2 regions of the Telluria sp. ZT3P39 genome follow, and region 2 is predicted to be linked to the other one. Evidence: riboswitches for the same ligand, from Rfam matches in the RefSeq annotation. Region 2 holds a riboswitch; the other holds the start of a gene.
The links. Region 2 has a riboswitch for thiamine pyrophosphate ahead of thiC (phosphomethylpyrimidine synthase ThiC). Riboswitches for the same ligand answer to the same signal wherever they lie in the genome.
Positions count from the first base shown of each region.

Region 1: linked by a shared signal. The riboswitch ahead of AC56LR_RS18195 (TonB-dependent siderophore receptor) and the one ahead of thiC (phosphomethylpyrimidine synthase ThiC) in region 2 are both predicted to bind thiamine pyrophosphate.

Region 1 is NZ_JCASIH010000024.1:49,499-56,969, reverse strand. It holds gene AC56LR_RS18225 (VOC family protein) at 1-375, opposite strand, end outside; gene AC56LR_RS18220 (autorepressor SdpR family transcription factor) at 509-796, shown strand; gene AC56LR_RS18215 (SdpI family protein) at 805-1,455, shown strand; gene AC56LR_RS18210 (LysR family transcriptional regulator) at 1,484-2,380, opposite strand; gene AC56LR_RS18205 (MFS transporter) at 2,483-3,688, shown strand; gene AC56LR_RS18200 (DUF535 family protein) at 4,062-5,033, shown strand; TPP riboswitch at 5,097-5,202, shown strand; gene AC56LR_RS18195 (TonB-dependent siderophore receptor) at 5,295-7,424, shown strand; gene AC56LR_RS18190 (HDOD domain-containing protein) at 7,431-7,471, opposite strand, start outside.
Region 2 is NZ_JCASIH010000008.1:45,075-52,545, forward strand. It holds gene AC56LR_RS10350 (thiazole synthase) at 1-310, opposite strand, end outside; gene thiS (sulfur carrier protein ThiS) at 447-650, opposite strand; partial or broken gene thiC (phosphomethylpyrimidine synthase ThiC) at 650-2,599, opposite strand; TPP riboswitch at 2,668-2,776, opposite strand; gene AC56LR_RS10365 (hypothetical protein) at 2,859-3,152, opposite strand; gene AC56LR_RS10370 (hypothetical protein) at 3,290-5,428, opposite strand; gene AC56LR_RS10375 (valine--tRNA ligase) at 5,777-7,471, shown strand, end outside.

The DNA of each region.
Region 1 (7,471 bases), on a different contig from region 2:
CACGCCGTAGCGGTCGCCCCAGAACATGTCGGCCGGGGCCATGCGCGCCTTCGCGCCCGCCTCGACGGCGCGCTCGAACAGCTGGTCGACGTGGGGCACGGCCAGGTGGATCGTGACCGGCGAGCCGCCCAGCGTGCTTGGGCCGATGGCGTCCCAGTCGGGAAACTCGTCCATCAGCATCACGGTCGAATCGCCGATGCGTACGGCCGCGTGGGCCAGCAGGCCGCCCGGACCGGGCAGGCGCATGATCTCTTCGGCGCCGAAGGCGCGCCGGTAGAAGTCGATGGCCTCGGCCGCGCCGGCGCAGACCAGGTGCGGGGTGACGGTGTGCATGCCGTCTTCGACGGGCTTGACTGCGGATTGGGGGGCATTCATGGCATCTCCTCGGGTTGGACAAGCTTAATGACCTTAGCCCCGACTGAAGGTTCAGGCAATCTCCAAAAGGCTTGACCCGGGCGCATGCTGCGGCTAGTATTTAGACATTCATCTAATTAGAGAACGATCAAACATGGCGGGACCGCTGAACGAGGTCTTCAAGGCGATCGCCGATCCGACGCGGCGCGAGATCCTGCGCCTGCTGCGCAGTGAAGAGATGAGCGCGGGCGACGTGGCGGCAAGGTTCGACATGACCAAGCCCACCGTGTCGCACCATTTTGCGGTGCTCAAGGCCGCCGGCCTGATTACCAGCCGGCGCGACGGGCAGACCATCTGGTATGCGCTCGACACCACGGTGCTCGAGGACGTGCTGGCCTGGTCGATGGACATGGCGCGCGGCGCCAAGGGAGACAAACAATGAAGAAACCGATGTCGAAGCGATTCCTGCTGCTGTTCCTGGCCGTGGCGCTGTTGACCCTGAACCTGGTGCTGGCGCTGTATCCGGAACTGCCGTCCCTGATCCCGGTGCACTGGAATGCCGACGGCGAGGCCGACCGCTGGGGCCCGCGTTCGATGGTGCTGCTGTATTCGGCCGTCATGCTCGGGTCGGGCGTGCTGTGGCTGGTGCTGCCCAGGCTCTCGCCGAAACGCTTCGCGGTGGAGGAGTTCGAATCGACCTGGTGGTATGTCGGCATGGTCACCGTGTCCTGCTTCGCCTACCTGCAGTGCGTGCACCTGTGGGGCGCCTGGAAGCCCGGCTTCAACGTCGACCGCGCCATGCTGGGCGGCCTTGGCATGTTCTTCATCCTGGCCGGTAACGTGACGGGCAAGGTGCGCCGCAATTTCTGGCTCGGCGTGCGGACGCCCTGGACGCTGGCCAATGAACGCGTGTGGTATGCGACGCACCGGTTCGCGGCCAAGACCATGGTGGCGGGCGGGGTGGTGGCCTTGATCGCGGTGCTGTCCGGGTGGCCGACCCTGGTGGCGCTGGTGGCGCTGGCTGTCGGGGCGCTGGTGCCGGTGGGGTACTCGCTGGTGTATTACAAGCGCCTGGAACGGGCCGGGACGCTGGAGGCGTAAGCCGCGTTTTCGGCAGTGCCTGCTTTGTTCACCGATCCAGCACGCCCTGCAAGCGCCGCACCAGGAAATCCACCAGCGCCGCCACCCGCGGCGCCAGGGCTCCCTGCCTGTAGAACACCGCCCACACCGGCTGCGTCCACCCCAGGGTCGCCCCCTCCAGTACCGGCACCAGCCGCCCCTGCGCCACATCGGCCCGCGTCAGGAAATCCGACAGCGACGCAATCCCCGCCGCGCCCAGCGCCAGGTGGCGCACCGTCTCGCCGCTCGATGCCGTCACCGCCGGCGTCACCGTCCACCCTTCCCCGCCGGCGTGCTGCAGCGGCCAGGTATTGAGCGACGCCGGCGCCGTGAATCCCAGGGTCCGATGCGCTTTCAACGATGCGGCATCCGGCGGCGTCCCATGCTTCTCGAGATACGCCGGCGCGGCCAGCACGCGCAAGCGCGTCGTGCCGAGGCGGCGCGCGTTGAGCGTGGAATCGGGCAGCGCGCCGATGCGGATCGCCAGGTCGGCGCGCTCTTCGATCAGGTCCACATAGGTCTCGCCGCTGACCAGTTCGAGCTGCACCAGTGGGTAAGCGTCCATGAACTCGGCCACCAGCGGCGCGAGCAGGTGGTCGAGCGCCGGGGTCGCCGCATTCACCCGCACCAGTCCCGCCGGCTGCGACCGGCGCGCGGCCGCTTCCAGCTCGGTGTTGGCGAGATCGGCCAGCAGGCTGCGCGCCCGCCCCAGCAGCCAGCTTCCCTCTTCCGTCAGTTGCAGGCGCCGCGTCGTGCGGTGCATCAGGGTCATGCCCAGGTGGTCCTCGAGGCGCGAGATCGTGCGCGAGACGCCCGAGGGCGTCTGCCCGAGGCGCTCGGCAGCGGCCGAGAACGAACCGGCATCTATGACTGCGGAAAATGCAATCAAGGCCTCTACATCGATCATTTGTGACTCCGGGTCAAAAGTCAATTGTACGCCAGGGCATTTTTCTTCTGCTTGCGGCGCAGCACACTGCACCCCTCACTACAACCGCACCAGGAGCACTCCATGCCACTTGCACTCTGGGCGCTGACACTCAGCGCTTTCGCCATCGGGACCACCGAATTCGTCATCGTCGGCCTGATTCCCACCATCGCCGCCAGCCTCGGCGTGTCGGTGCCTTCCGCCGGCCTCCTGGTGAGCCTGTACGCGCTGGGCGTGGCCATCGGCGCGCCGGTGCTCACCGCGCTCACCGGCCGTATCCCGCGCAAGCAGCTCCTGATCGGCCTGATGATGCTGTTCACCGTCGGGAACCTGGTGGCCTGGATGGCGCCCGGCTATGCGGCCCTGATGGCGGCGCGCGTGCTCACCGGGCTGGCGCACGGCGTGTTCTTCTCGATCGGTTCGACCATCGCCACCAGCCTGGTGCCGAAGGAAAAAGCGGCCAGCGCGATCGCCCTGATGTTCACCGGCCTGACCGTGGCCCTTGTTACCGGCGTGCCGCTCGGGACCTTCATCGGCCAGCATTTCGGCTGGCAGGCGACTTTCCTCGCCGTGTCGCTGCTGGGCGTGGTCGCCATGATCGGCAGCTGGATCCTGGTGCCCTCGAACATCGCCGGCAGCAAGCCGTCCAGCCTGTTGACCCAGCTGGCCGTGCTGCGCAAGCCGCGCCTGCTGCTGGTGTATGCCATCACCACCCTCGGCTACGGCGGCTCCTTCATCGCCTTCACTTATCTCGCACCGATCCTGCAGGAGGTTTCTGGCTTCGCGGCGTCCAGCGTGGGGCTGGTGATGCTGGTGTATGGCGTCTCGGTCGCGGCCGGGAATATCTGGGGCGGCAAGCTGGCCGACCGCAAGGGTCCATTGGCCGCGCTGCAGATCGTGTTCGCGCTGCTGGCCCTCGTGCTGCTGGCGCTGGCCTTCACCGCGCCGAGCAAACCGCTGGTGCTGCTCACGGTGCTGGCCTGGGGCGCGGTCGCCTTCGGCAACGTGCCGGGCCTGCAGGTGTATGTGGTGCAGCGCGCCGAACGCGATGCGCCGGACGCGGTGGACGTGGCATCCGGCCTGAACATCGCCGCCTTCAATGTCGGCATCGCGCTGGGCGCCTGGGGCGGCGGCCTGGTCGTCGAGCGCTTGGGACTGATGGCCACGCCCTGGATCGGCTCCCTGATCGTGACCGGCGCCTTTGCCCTCACCACCCTGGCCAGCTGGCTCGACCACCGCGACGGCGCACCAGGCAAACCACCGCGCAGCGCCGCCGTCGCCAGCCATTGATCAGCGCGCCGGAGGCGAAGGCCAGCAAAAAAGTTCTTCCACCATCGCGCTCCTCCGGGGTGTTTCGGCCTGGCGCAATGAGCGGTGATGAATTGGCAGCGTGGCGCCGCACAAACATGGTAGTCTTGTACTGCCTGTCAGGCGAAAATAAAAAGTCAAACAATCGAGAGAGACCACATGACCGCCTCTTCTGACCCAGGTTTCAGCTCCTCCTTCCTTTTGCACTATCCGGGCACAAGCTAGCGTTTCGGCAGATAATGCTTTGCGGAATTAACTTTCCGCAAAGGCAGCCCGTCATCCGTGACGGGCATCGAGTTAAAGACAGGGGCGCGCTTTCCGCGCCCGCAACTTTACGCCGAATGGAGCGCCCCGCATGATCTTCGCTCACCTGACCAAGCATTGGCTTGCCCGCCGCAGCCAGTACACGCCCGCTTCCTGGATGCTCAGCATCGCGCGCAGCCTGCGCGTGCTGCGCTACTGGCGCGAGCACCAGGCCCTGTGCCGTCTCGACCTGGTGCGCCGCTTCGTCGCGGCCGCGCCCAACGACGACCTGTTCCACCACCTGAGCCATCGCAGCTACCTGGCCAAAGACCTGAGCGCGCGCCAGCGCGTGCAGTGTGCGCTGTCGCATTACCGCTTCGAAGACACGACCTTCAGCAACGCCTATCACCAGCTGGTGTACGGCAGCGGCGGCCTCACGCTGTGGCAGCACCAGGCGCAGCTGGAAAGCGGCGAGCACGAGTTCCTGCTGCGCCTGGAAATGGCGCCGCGCAGCGATGCCGAAGGCGACCTCACCATCTCGCTGGTTGCCGACGGCAAGTACCTGCACCGCCTGTCGTATAGCTGGGTCGATGGTCAGCTGGCCGGCGTTGAACTGCCCACGGTGCCTTTCGTCACGCGCAACCAGGGCCGCTGGCTTGATTCCGGCGCCGCCTTCGCCGCCTTCGAAGAAACCTTCCCGAACAATTCGCCGAGCTTCTTCTGCTTCGCCGCCATGCAGGGCGTGGCGCAGGCGGTGGGCATCGACCGCGTGGTGGCCATCAAGTGCACCTCGCACATCGCCTACAATCCGCTCGACACCAAGCATTTCGAGAACGCCTACGACGGCTTCTGGAAGGTGCTGGGCGGCGTCGAGATGCCGGGCCGCAGCTACCTGGTGCCGCTGCCCTTCTACCTCAAGCCGCTGTCCGAGATGCCGTCCAAGCACCGCAAGCGCGCGGCGCAGCGGCGCGAATACTGGCGCGCTATCGGCGACTCCACCCGTTCCACCATGCTGCGCCACATGGCGCCGGCGGTGAGCGCCCCGGCGCGCGCGGTGGCGGCGCCCGCGACTGCGGAAGCCTGAGCCTTCGCTGCAGGCTAGGTGCTTGCCAGATTCGCCACGCCCGCCCGGGACCGTGGTACACTGCCGCCTCGCTAGGGGTCCTGGACGTGCAATTGCACGATTCGGGTGAGAGATACCCTTCGTACCTGATCTGGATAATGCCAGCGAAGGAAAGCGCAACGCAGTTCCCCACCTTGTTTGCCCTTCCCCCACGTTGGCTCCGGCTTTTCATAAAAGCAGCGCGCCGCATCGTTCTCGTGGCGCGCGAAGACGAGCAAACACATGACATTCAACCTGAAGCAATCCGTTCTCGCCTGCGCCGTCCTGCAGGCATTCTCCGCAACCGCGTCGGCGCAGCAAACCGAAAACGTCGCCTCGGTGGTCGTCACCGGCAGCCGCTGGGTCGCCGGCGACCGCGCCGGCATCGGCGGCTTTTCAGATGCGCCGCTGCTCGACACCCCGGCCGCGATCAGCGCCCTGACCCGCACCCAGATGCAGGACCTGTCGATCCGCAACGTCACCGATGCGGCCCGCTTCGACGCCTCGGTGGGCGACGCCTATAACGCGGTCGGCTATGCCGAACAGTTCTCGATCCGCGGCTTCGCGCTCGACAACGCGACCAGCTACCGCAAGGACGGCATCGCGATTCCGGCCGATACCCAGATCCCGCTCGAAAACAAGGAACGCATCGAGACCCTGCGCGGCCTGGCCGGCCTGCAGGCGGGCGTCGCCGCGCCCGGCGGCATGGTCAATTTCGTGACCAAGCGCCCGACCAATTCGCCCCTGCGCTCGGCGCTGGTGGAAGTGAGCGAACGCGGCACCCTGCACGGCTCGGTCGACCTGGGCGGCCGCTTCGAGGACCGCCGCTTCGGCTATCGGCTCAACGCCGCGGCGGAAAGCCTGAAATCCTATGTGCGCGGCGCCGACGGCGAGCGCCAGTTCGCCTCCCTCGCCTTCGACTGGCAAATCGCACCGGACGTCCTGCTGGCGCTCGACCTCGACCACCAGCACCGCTCGCAGATCACCGCACCGGGCTACCAGTTGATTCGCAACGAGACCCTGCCGGCCGGCGTGTCGCCCAAGACGCTGCTCAACGCCCAGGCCTGGACCCGGCCTGTGGAAACCACCAGCCGCAATCTCGGCCTGCGCTTCGAATACCGGCTCAATCCCGACTGGACGGCCACCGTCAACGCCAACAAGCACTGGTTCGAGCGCGACGACTACACCGCCTTCCCTTACGGCTGCAGCAACGAGGGCGACGGCTACTATCCGGGCTACTGCTCCAACGGCGACTACGACGTCTACGACTACCAGAGCGTCGGCGAGCGCAAGACTCCGTGGGGCGCGCAAGCCATGCTGCAGGGCCGCCTGGCCACTGGCGCGGTGCGTCACGCATTGACGGTGGGCGCGGCGATGTCCGAACGCCACGACAGCTTCGGTGAATACGTCTACGACTACGCCGGCTACAGCAATATCTACGACAACCTGCAGGTCGATCCGGCGCCCGGCAATCCCGCCACCGGCCCGGTGATGGAACGCCGTACCGACCGCGAGACCTCGCTGTTCGTGCAGGATGTCGCCACGCTGTCGGAACAGTTCACGCTGCACGCCGGCCTGCGTTACGTGAAGCTCGAGCGCGACGAACTGGCCGAGATCGGCCAGGCGCGCGTCCAGGCCAATGACGCCTTCGTGCTGCCGAGCGTGGCGCTGGTCTACAAGCCGGCGCGCGACTGGAGCGTCTACGGTTCGCTCAGCCACGGCCTGCAGCACGGCGGCATCGCCGGGATGGGCGCCACCAACGAGAACACCGCCCTGCCTCCGAGCCGCTCGAAGCAGTTGGAGCTGGGCGTGAAGGGCGTCGTGGGCAATGCAGTCATGGTCTCGGCCGCGCTGTTCGACATCAGGCAGGGCCTGGAATACGTAAACGCCGCCGGCACTTTTGTCCGCGCCGGCGCGCAACGGCATCGCGGGCTCGAACTGGCGGCGCAGGGCAAGCTGGGTGCGGACCTGAACTACAGCCTGTCGATGATGGCGCTGGACGCGAAGCAGACCGGCACCGGCGACGCCGATGTCGAAGGCAAGCGCGTCACCAACGTGCCGGAGTACCGTTCGACTGCGTGGATGGAATACGCGGTGCCGGCGGTGGCCGGCCTGAAGCTCGACGCGCTGTGGCAGTATTCAGGCAGCAAGGCCTTCGATCCGGCCAACCGCGCGGTGGTGCCGGGCTACCACGTGGCGGGCCTGGGCGGCTCGTACGCCTTGAAGTTCGGGAGGATGACTACCGTCCTGCGCGCCCGCGTGGACAATGTGTTCGACACGTTTTACTGGCGCGACGTGACGCAGTCGCTGGGCGGCTACCTGCTGCCGGGCGTGCCGCGCACCTTCCGCCTGTCGGCCCAGTTCGACTTCTAGCAGCGCTCAATCGCCGAGATCCTCCAGCTTGCCGAGGCAGCGGCGCT
Region 2 (7,471 bases):
CGAGCTTGACCAGCTTGCGCCCGTCCAGCAGCTCGCGCGCCATCTGCAGCGTGTAAACCGCGTCGTTCGCGTTGAAGCAGCCGGCCGTGTTGGGCAGGATGGTGAATTCATCGAGAGGCAGCACGTCGAGCAGGTTCGGCGTGTTGCGGTCCTGGCCGATGTTCACGCGGCGGATCGCCACCGTGACGATCTCGGCGCCGGCCGCCAGGGTGGCTTCGCGGGTCTGGGCGAGGTCGCGGTATTTGCCGCTGCCGACCAGGAGGCGCGAGGCGTAGCGGCGGCCGGCGATGGTGAGGAAGTCTTCGTTCATTGTTGTCCTTTATGTAGGGTGGGCGGCTTCGCCGCCCGCGCGTTCAAACCGTGCTCGCTCTGTGTTGCGCATGCTCGAATCACGCACTGGTTGAGCGCGCGGGCGGGAAACCCGCCCACCCTACGAAACCCGTTGATCAGCCGCCGCCGATGGCGCGGACGATGTCTACTTTGTCGCTGGCACGCAAGCGCCGGGCCGGCCACGCTTCGCGCGGCACCACTTCGCGGTTCACCGCCACCGCCACCGGCTGCCCCGCCAGCCCAAGCTCCCCGGCCAGCTCCTGCAGCGACTGCCCGGCCGGCACGTGGAAAGGCGCGCCGTTCAATTCGATCGCCGGCATCAGGCCTCCCGGTACAAACGGGCGCCGCCCTTGACGAATTCGATCGCCTTTTCCTGCAGGCCTTGGGCCAGGGCGGCCTGCTCATCCATGCCATTGGCGGCCGCATAGGCGCGTACTTCCTGGGTGATCTTCATCGAGCAGAAATGCGGCCCGCACATCGAGCAGAAATGGGCCGCCTTGCTCGACTCCTTGGGCAGGGTCGCGTCGTGGAAGGCGCGCGCCTTGTCCGGATCGAGCCCCAGGTTGAACTGGTCGTCCCAGCGGAATTCGAAGCGGGCTTTCGACAGTGCGTTGTCGCGCATCTGTGCGCCAGGGTGGCCCTTGGCCAGGTCGGCGGCATGGGCAGCGATCTTGTAGGTGATGATGCCGTCCTTGACGTCGGCCTTATCGGGCAGGCCGAGGTGTTCCTTGGGCGTGACGTAGCACAGCATGGCGGTGCCGTACCAGCCGATCGTGGCCGCGCCGATGCCGGAGGTGATGTGGTCATAGCCGGGTGCGATGTCGGTGGTGAGCGGTCCGAGCGTGTAGAACGGCGCCTCGCTGCACTGCTCCAGTTGCAGGTCCATGTTCTCCTTGATCAGGTGCAGCGGCACGTGGCCGGGGCCTTCGATCATGGTCTGGACGTCGTGGCGCCAGGCGACCTGCGTGAGTTCGCCGAGGGTCTTGAGTTCGGCCAGCTGGGCCTCGTCGTTGGCGTCGAAGATCGAGCCGGGGCGCAGGCCGTCGCCCAGGCTGAACGACACGTCATAGGCCTTCATGATGGCGCAGATGTCCTCGAAATGCGTGTAGAGGAAGGATTCGCGGTGGTGGGCCAGGCACCACTTGGCCATGATCGAGCCGCCGCGCGAGACGATGCCGGTCAGGCGCTTCGCCGTCATCGGCACATAGGCCAGGCGCACGCCGGCGTGGATGGTGAAATAGTCGACGCCCTGCTCCGCCTGTTCGATCAGGGTGTCGCGGTAGATCTCCCAGGTGAGGTCTTCGGCCTTGCCGTTCACCTTTTACAGCGCCTGGTAGAGTGGCACCGTGCCGATCGGCACCGGGGAATTCCGGATGATCCATTCGCGCGTCTCGTGGATATGCTTGCCGGTCGACAGGTCCATCACGTTGTCGGCGCCCCAGCGGATCGCCCAGGTCATCTTCTCGACTTCCTCGCCGATCGAGGACGTGACCGCCGAGTTGCCGATGTTGGCGTTGATCTTGACCAGGAAGTTACGGCCGATGATCATCGGCTCGACTTCCGGATGGTTGATGTTGGCCGGGATGATGGCGCGGCCGCGCGCCAGTTCGCTGCGCACGAATTCGGGCGTGATCTCCGGCGGGATGCTGGCGCCGAAAGACTGGCCCGGATGCTGGCGGCCCAGCAGGCCGGCCATGCGCGCGCCGATCGGGCCCGACCCGCCGAGGGACGCGAGGTATTCGCGGCGCCGCAGGTTCTCGCGCAGGGCCACGAATTCCATCTCGGGCGTGATGATGCCTTGCCGCGCGTAGTGCATTTGCGTGACGTTGCGGCCGGGCAGCGCGCGGCGCGGCTTGCGCTGCAGCTTGAAGCGCAGCGCGCTGAGCGCCGGATCGGTAAGGCGCGCCTGGCCGTAGACGGAGCTCGGCCCCGCCAGTTCCTCGGTATCGGCGCGTTCGCGGATCCAGGGCAGGCGCGGCGACTTCAATCCACAGCGCAGGTCGATGGCGGCGGCCGGGTCGGTGTAGGGACCGGAAGTGTCATAGACGAACAGCGGCGGGTTCGGCTCGCCGCCAAAGCTGCCGGGCGTGGGCGCTTGGGCGATCTCGCGCATCGGCACCCGGATGTCGGGGCGGCTGCCTTCGATATAGACCTTGCGCGAGTTCGGGAAGGGCGCGATGGCCGCGCTGTCGACCGTGGCGGTCGCGGCATCGAAACTGTTCGAGTGGGGAAGCGCTGCCGTCAGGGCGGCGGCGAGTGGTGCATTCATGTGGCTCCTTTGCGAGGAGCCAGCAAAGGATTCATCGGGTGTGGCGAGACCTGTGCGCATGCGCACGGCCGCCGTACCGACTGCTTCCCTTCGCTGGCATTATCCAGATCAGGTTCGGAGGGTATTTCTCACCCGCGCATGCTTCGATATGCATGCGCAGGACCCCTAGCGTGTGCTGCCGTTTCGGCAACGGCCGGATTATAGCCCAGGCAAACTTGTACTTACAAGCCGCAAGCTCCGGCCCGGAATGGTCCGGGTTCTACAGCATCGGCGTCTCGCTCGGCAGCGCCTGCAGTTCGAGCCTGCCGTCGACCACATTGGCATCGACAAAAGGCGTCAGGGCCGGCGTGATCTCCTTGACCGCGCTCGGGCCCCCGTCCACCGATACCTCCAGCCGCATGATTGAGGTGCCGACCGGCAGGTCGACGCTGTCGGCGCGCGAGATCCGCAGGTCGGTGGTGACCCCGGACTTGTGGAACACCTGCTCGCCATTCACGCGCAGGCTGACGGTATTGTTCTGAAATCCGTCGCCCAGCCTTACCCGTAATGTCATGACCGCCCTCGCTTCCTGGTTGACTGCAATGATAGATGCGGACAGGCCCGGCGCACGGGGCGCACACGCCTGTCCCGACAACACGGCGCACAATACCGGCACCGCGATCCAGCAACGGGGCGACATGCCGTCCCCGTTCACGACTTCCTGATCGACATCGCCGAAAACGTCTGCAGGGTCATCCTGGCGCTCTCGTCGTCGCCCATCCGCGCCTGGGACGCGGCCAGGCAATTGAGCGCCGTGCCGGTGGACACGGGGTCGAGCACGTGCGATCCGGCCGCGGCGGACAGCAAGGCGACGCTTTCGTCCGGCTTGGCGCTGCGCACATCGATACGGGTCGGGTTTTCGGCCCTGATCGTCTTGAAGGTGCGCGCGGCGTTGACGCCCTTGACCAGCCGCGCGTAGGTGGCCAACGGGTCATCGGCATACCGGTCGAGCACTTCGTCGAAGGCCGCGTTGCCCGCGCGCAGGGTCGGGTTGTCCGAGCCCAGCAGGTAGAGCAGCGAACCCTGGTCTTCGCCCATGAACAGTTCGGCCAGGTGCTCGCCCGCCTCGGTCACCGGATAGCGCACGCGCACCGTCAGAATATCCGATAGCACCTGGGATCCATCGAGCGCCGAATAGGCGGCGCGCACCCGGTATTGTCCAGGCTGCTCGAAATAGAAGCCGCCCTTGCCGTAGCCGATATAGGCGCTCTCCCGGATTTCGTCGTTCGCGCCGAGAACGGTCTGGCGGTCGCCGACCAGGTGGTCGATCAGCGGTTCGTAGGCAACCACCTCCCCGCCCGGCTTGCTGATGACGACATGCACCAGGCCGTGGTTGGGATGCAGCCAGGTGTGGGCGCGCCGTCCGCGCGTGTCGGTTGTCCGCAGTTTCAGTTCGAGCACGACCGGTTCGCCCAGCGCGAAGCTTTTCTGGTGCGTCGAGATGCTCAGCGCCAGGCCCGAGCCGTCCTCGATCGGGTCGGCCATGATCTCGCGGCCCAGCGCGGCCCCGGCCCCGAAACCGCTGCCGCCCATGATGATGTCGTTGCGGAAGCCGTGGCGCAGGTGGATCAGTTCTTCGTCGTCGAAGCGGAAATCGAAATTGCTCCAGTAAGCAGCCGCGCTACCTTTTGGATATTTCCAGGGGTAATTCATCCAGGACAGCGACTCCGGCCGGCTTGCCGCCGGTGGCGAGGCCAGGTGTTTTTGCCACGAGTGCAGCAGGTTGAAGCAGTGGCCGAGCTCGTGCACATAGGTGTAGAGCTGGTCGCGCTGCTTTTCGGCACTGGTGCCGCCGATGCCGGCATGGAACACGGCGCAGCCTTGGCGCTCCTTGCCGGCCAGATCGAACATGATGCCGTACAACAGCGGCCCCTCGTCGTGCAACTGCGCCGCCACCTGCCAGACGCACCATTGCGGCAGGTCGGCCCACAGGGAAAAATGCTGCTGCATCGAGGCGTGCAGCTCGGCATCGCTCCATGAGGCGTCGGTGCCGGCGCCGCTGACATCGATCACATTGCCGCCCGCGGTCGGCGCCATCGCGATACCTGCCTCGGCAAATGCCGAGGCGACGCCCAGTGTGCGCCCGCTGCCGCCCGAGGCCAGGGCGCCGGTGTCGTAGCTGGTGAACACGGGCGTCGTGAGGTCGGATACGCTGTCGGTCTCGATCCGCACCGTGCGGAAATAGCCGGACTGGAAGGCACACTGGTAGGCGGCCCCGGGCGCGTTTGCCGCGGTAAAGAACTGCAGGGTGGCCGCGCCCTGGGGCTGGAACAGCTGCACCCGCGGGATGGTCACCTGGACGGTCGGCGCGCTGCTGCCGAAGGTAAAGCGGCCGCTGCCCCTGATCACATACTGGGTTGCGGTCGCCGTGACGACCGGTGCGTCGACCACGAACGAGCCGTAATACGACAGGGTGCGGCCCATGACCTGGAAAAAGTCTCCGCTCACCCGCTTCATGGGCCGGGTGCGGTCGATATCGACGCGCAGTTCGACCTGGTAGGCGCCGGCGCTGCCGGCGTAGCAGCCGCTGACCGCCTTGCGTATGGTCGGCAGATGCAGGCCCGCCAGCGGCGGCCGGGGCGCCGGCATGCCGGGCGCCTGCGGTACGGGCATCGTCCCCGGCGGCGCCATGACCGGCGCCGCCGCGTCTGGCGCGGCGGACAATTCGGCGAGGCCCAGCTCGCTATTACTCAGGCCGGATATTTCTTCATAGGTGAGCTGGCCACCGGCGCTATCGGCCAGGCGCTCATCGCCGGCGGATTCCACGCCGGTGGGATCTAGTTGCGACATGTTCTTCTCCTTCACGGACCACTCGTATCCGGCGCGGCGGCAGACGAATACGCCTTGCCGACTTCGCCCGGACGCTGCTGCGACGACACAGATTCCCTCTCCATGGAATGAACATCTTCTTTGGACAGGAAGAAGAAGGAAGCGATTTGTCGAGTCCGCAACAATTGGAGGCGATTCGACATCCGATATGAGCTGGATCAAGAAGACGTCAGTTTGCGAAAAGGACGGGGCGCGCGGCTGACGCCGGGCGGCGGACGGGGCCGCCGCGCCGCGCCGCTGCCGGGAATAGGCGGGCGCTGGAAGGTGACCTATAATGGTTTTTTTCTCAAATTCAATCGCCCGCATATTATGGAATTAGCCAAGTCTTTCGAGCCCGCCGACATTGAACAACACTGGCGTGCCGAGTGGGAAAAGCGCGGTTACTTCACCGCCACCATGGAAGACGGCAAGCCGTCGTTCAGCATCCAGCTGCCGCCGCCGAACGTCACCGGCACGCTGCACATGGGCCACGCCTTCAACCAGACCGTCATGGACGGCCTGACGCGCTACTACCGCATGCGCGGCCATAACACCGCCTGGATCCCGGGCACCGACCACGCCGGCATCGCCACCCAGATCGTGGTGGAGCGCCAGCTCGACGCGCAAAAGATCTCGCGCCACGACCTGGGCCGCGACGCCTTCGTCGAGAAGGTCTGGGAGTGGAAGGAAAAATCGGGCAACACCATCACCGGCCAGATGCGCCGCATGGGCACCTCGCCCGACTGGCAGCGCGAATACTTCACGATGGACGAGACCCGTTCGAAGGTCGTCTCGGAAGTGTTCGTGCGCCTGTTCGAGCAGGGCCTGATCTACCGCGGCAAACGCCTGGTCAACTGGGACCCGGTGCTGGGCACCGCGGTGTCGGACCTGGAAGTCGATTCGCAGGAAGAAGACGGCTCGATGTGGTACATCCAGTACCCCTTGGCCGATGGCTCCGGTCACCTGACGGTGGCCACCACCCGTCCTGAAACCATGCTGGGCGACGTCGCCGTGGCGGTGGATCCGACCGACGAGCGTTACACCCATTTGCACGGCAAGATGCTTACCCTGCCGCTGACCGGCCGCCAGATCCCGGTGATCGCCGACAGCTATGTCGACAAGGAATTCGGCACCGGCTGCGTGAAGATCACCCCGGGCCACGACTTCAACGACTACGCGGTCGGCCAGCGCGCCAATCTCGCGCCGATCACGATCATGACGCTGGACGCCAGGATCAACGAGAACGCGCCCGCCCAATACCAGGGCATGGACCGCTTTGCCGCGCGCAAGCAGATCGTCGCTGACCTCGAAGCGCAAGGCCTGCTGGAGCAGGTCAAGCCGCACAAGCTGATGGTGCCGCGCGGCGACCGTACCGGCGTCGTCATCGAGCCGATGCTGACCGACCAGTGGTTCGTCGCCATGAGCAAGCCGGCGCCGGAAGGCAGCTTCAATCCGGGCAAGTCGATCACCGAAGTGGCGATGGAAAAAGTCGCCAGCGGCGAGATCAAGTTCGTGCCGGAGAACTGGACTACCACCTACAACCAGTGGCTGGGCAACATCCAGGACTGGTGCATCTCGCGCCAGCTGTGGTGGGGCCACCGCATCCCGGCCTGGTACGCCGAAGACGGCCAGATCGTGGTCGCGCGCAGCGAAGAAGAAGCGCACGCCAAGGCCAAGGCCGCAGGCATTACCGGCGCGCTGCGCCGTGACGACGACGTCCTGGACACCTGGTTCTCGTCGGCCCTGGTCCCCTTCTCGACCATGGGCTGGCCGGAGCAGACGAAGGACATGTCGATGTTCCTGCCGTCGTCCGTGCTGGTGACGGGCTTCGACATCATCTTCTTCTGGGTCGCCCGCATGGTGATGATGACGACCCACTTCACCGGCAAGGTGCCGTTCGAGACCGTGTACGTGCACGGCCTGGTGCGCGACTCGCAGGGCCAGAAGATGTCGAAGTCGAAGGGCAATACGCTCGACCCGATCGACCTGATCGACGGCATCGACCTCGACTCGCTGGTCGCCAAG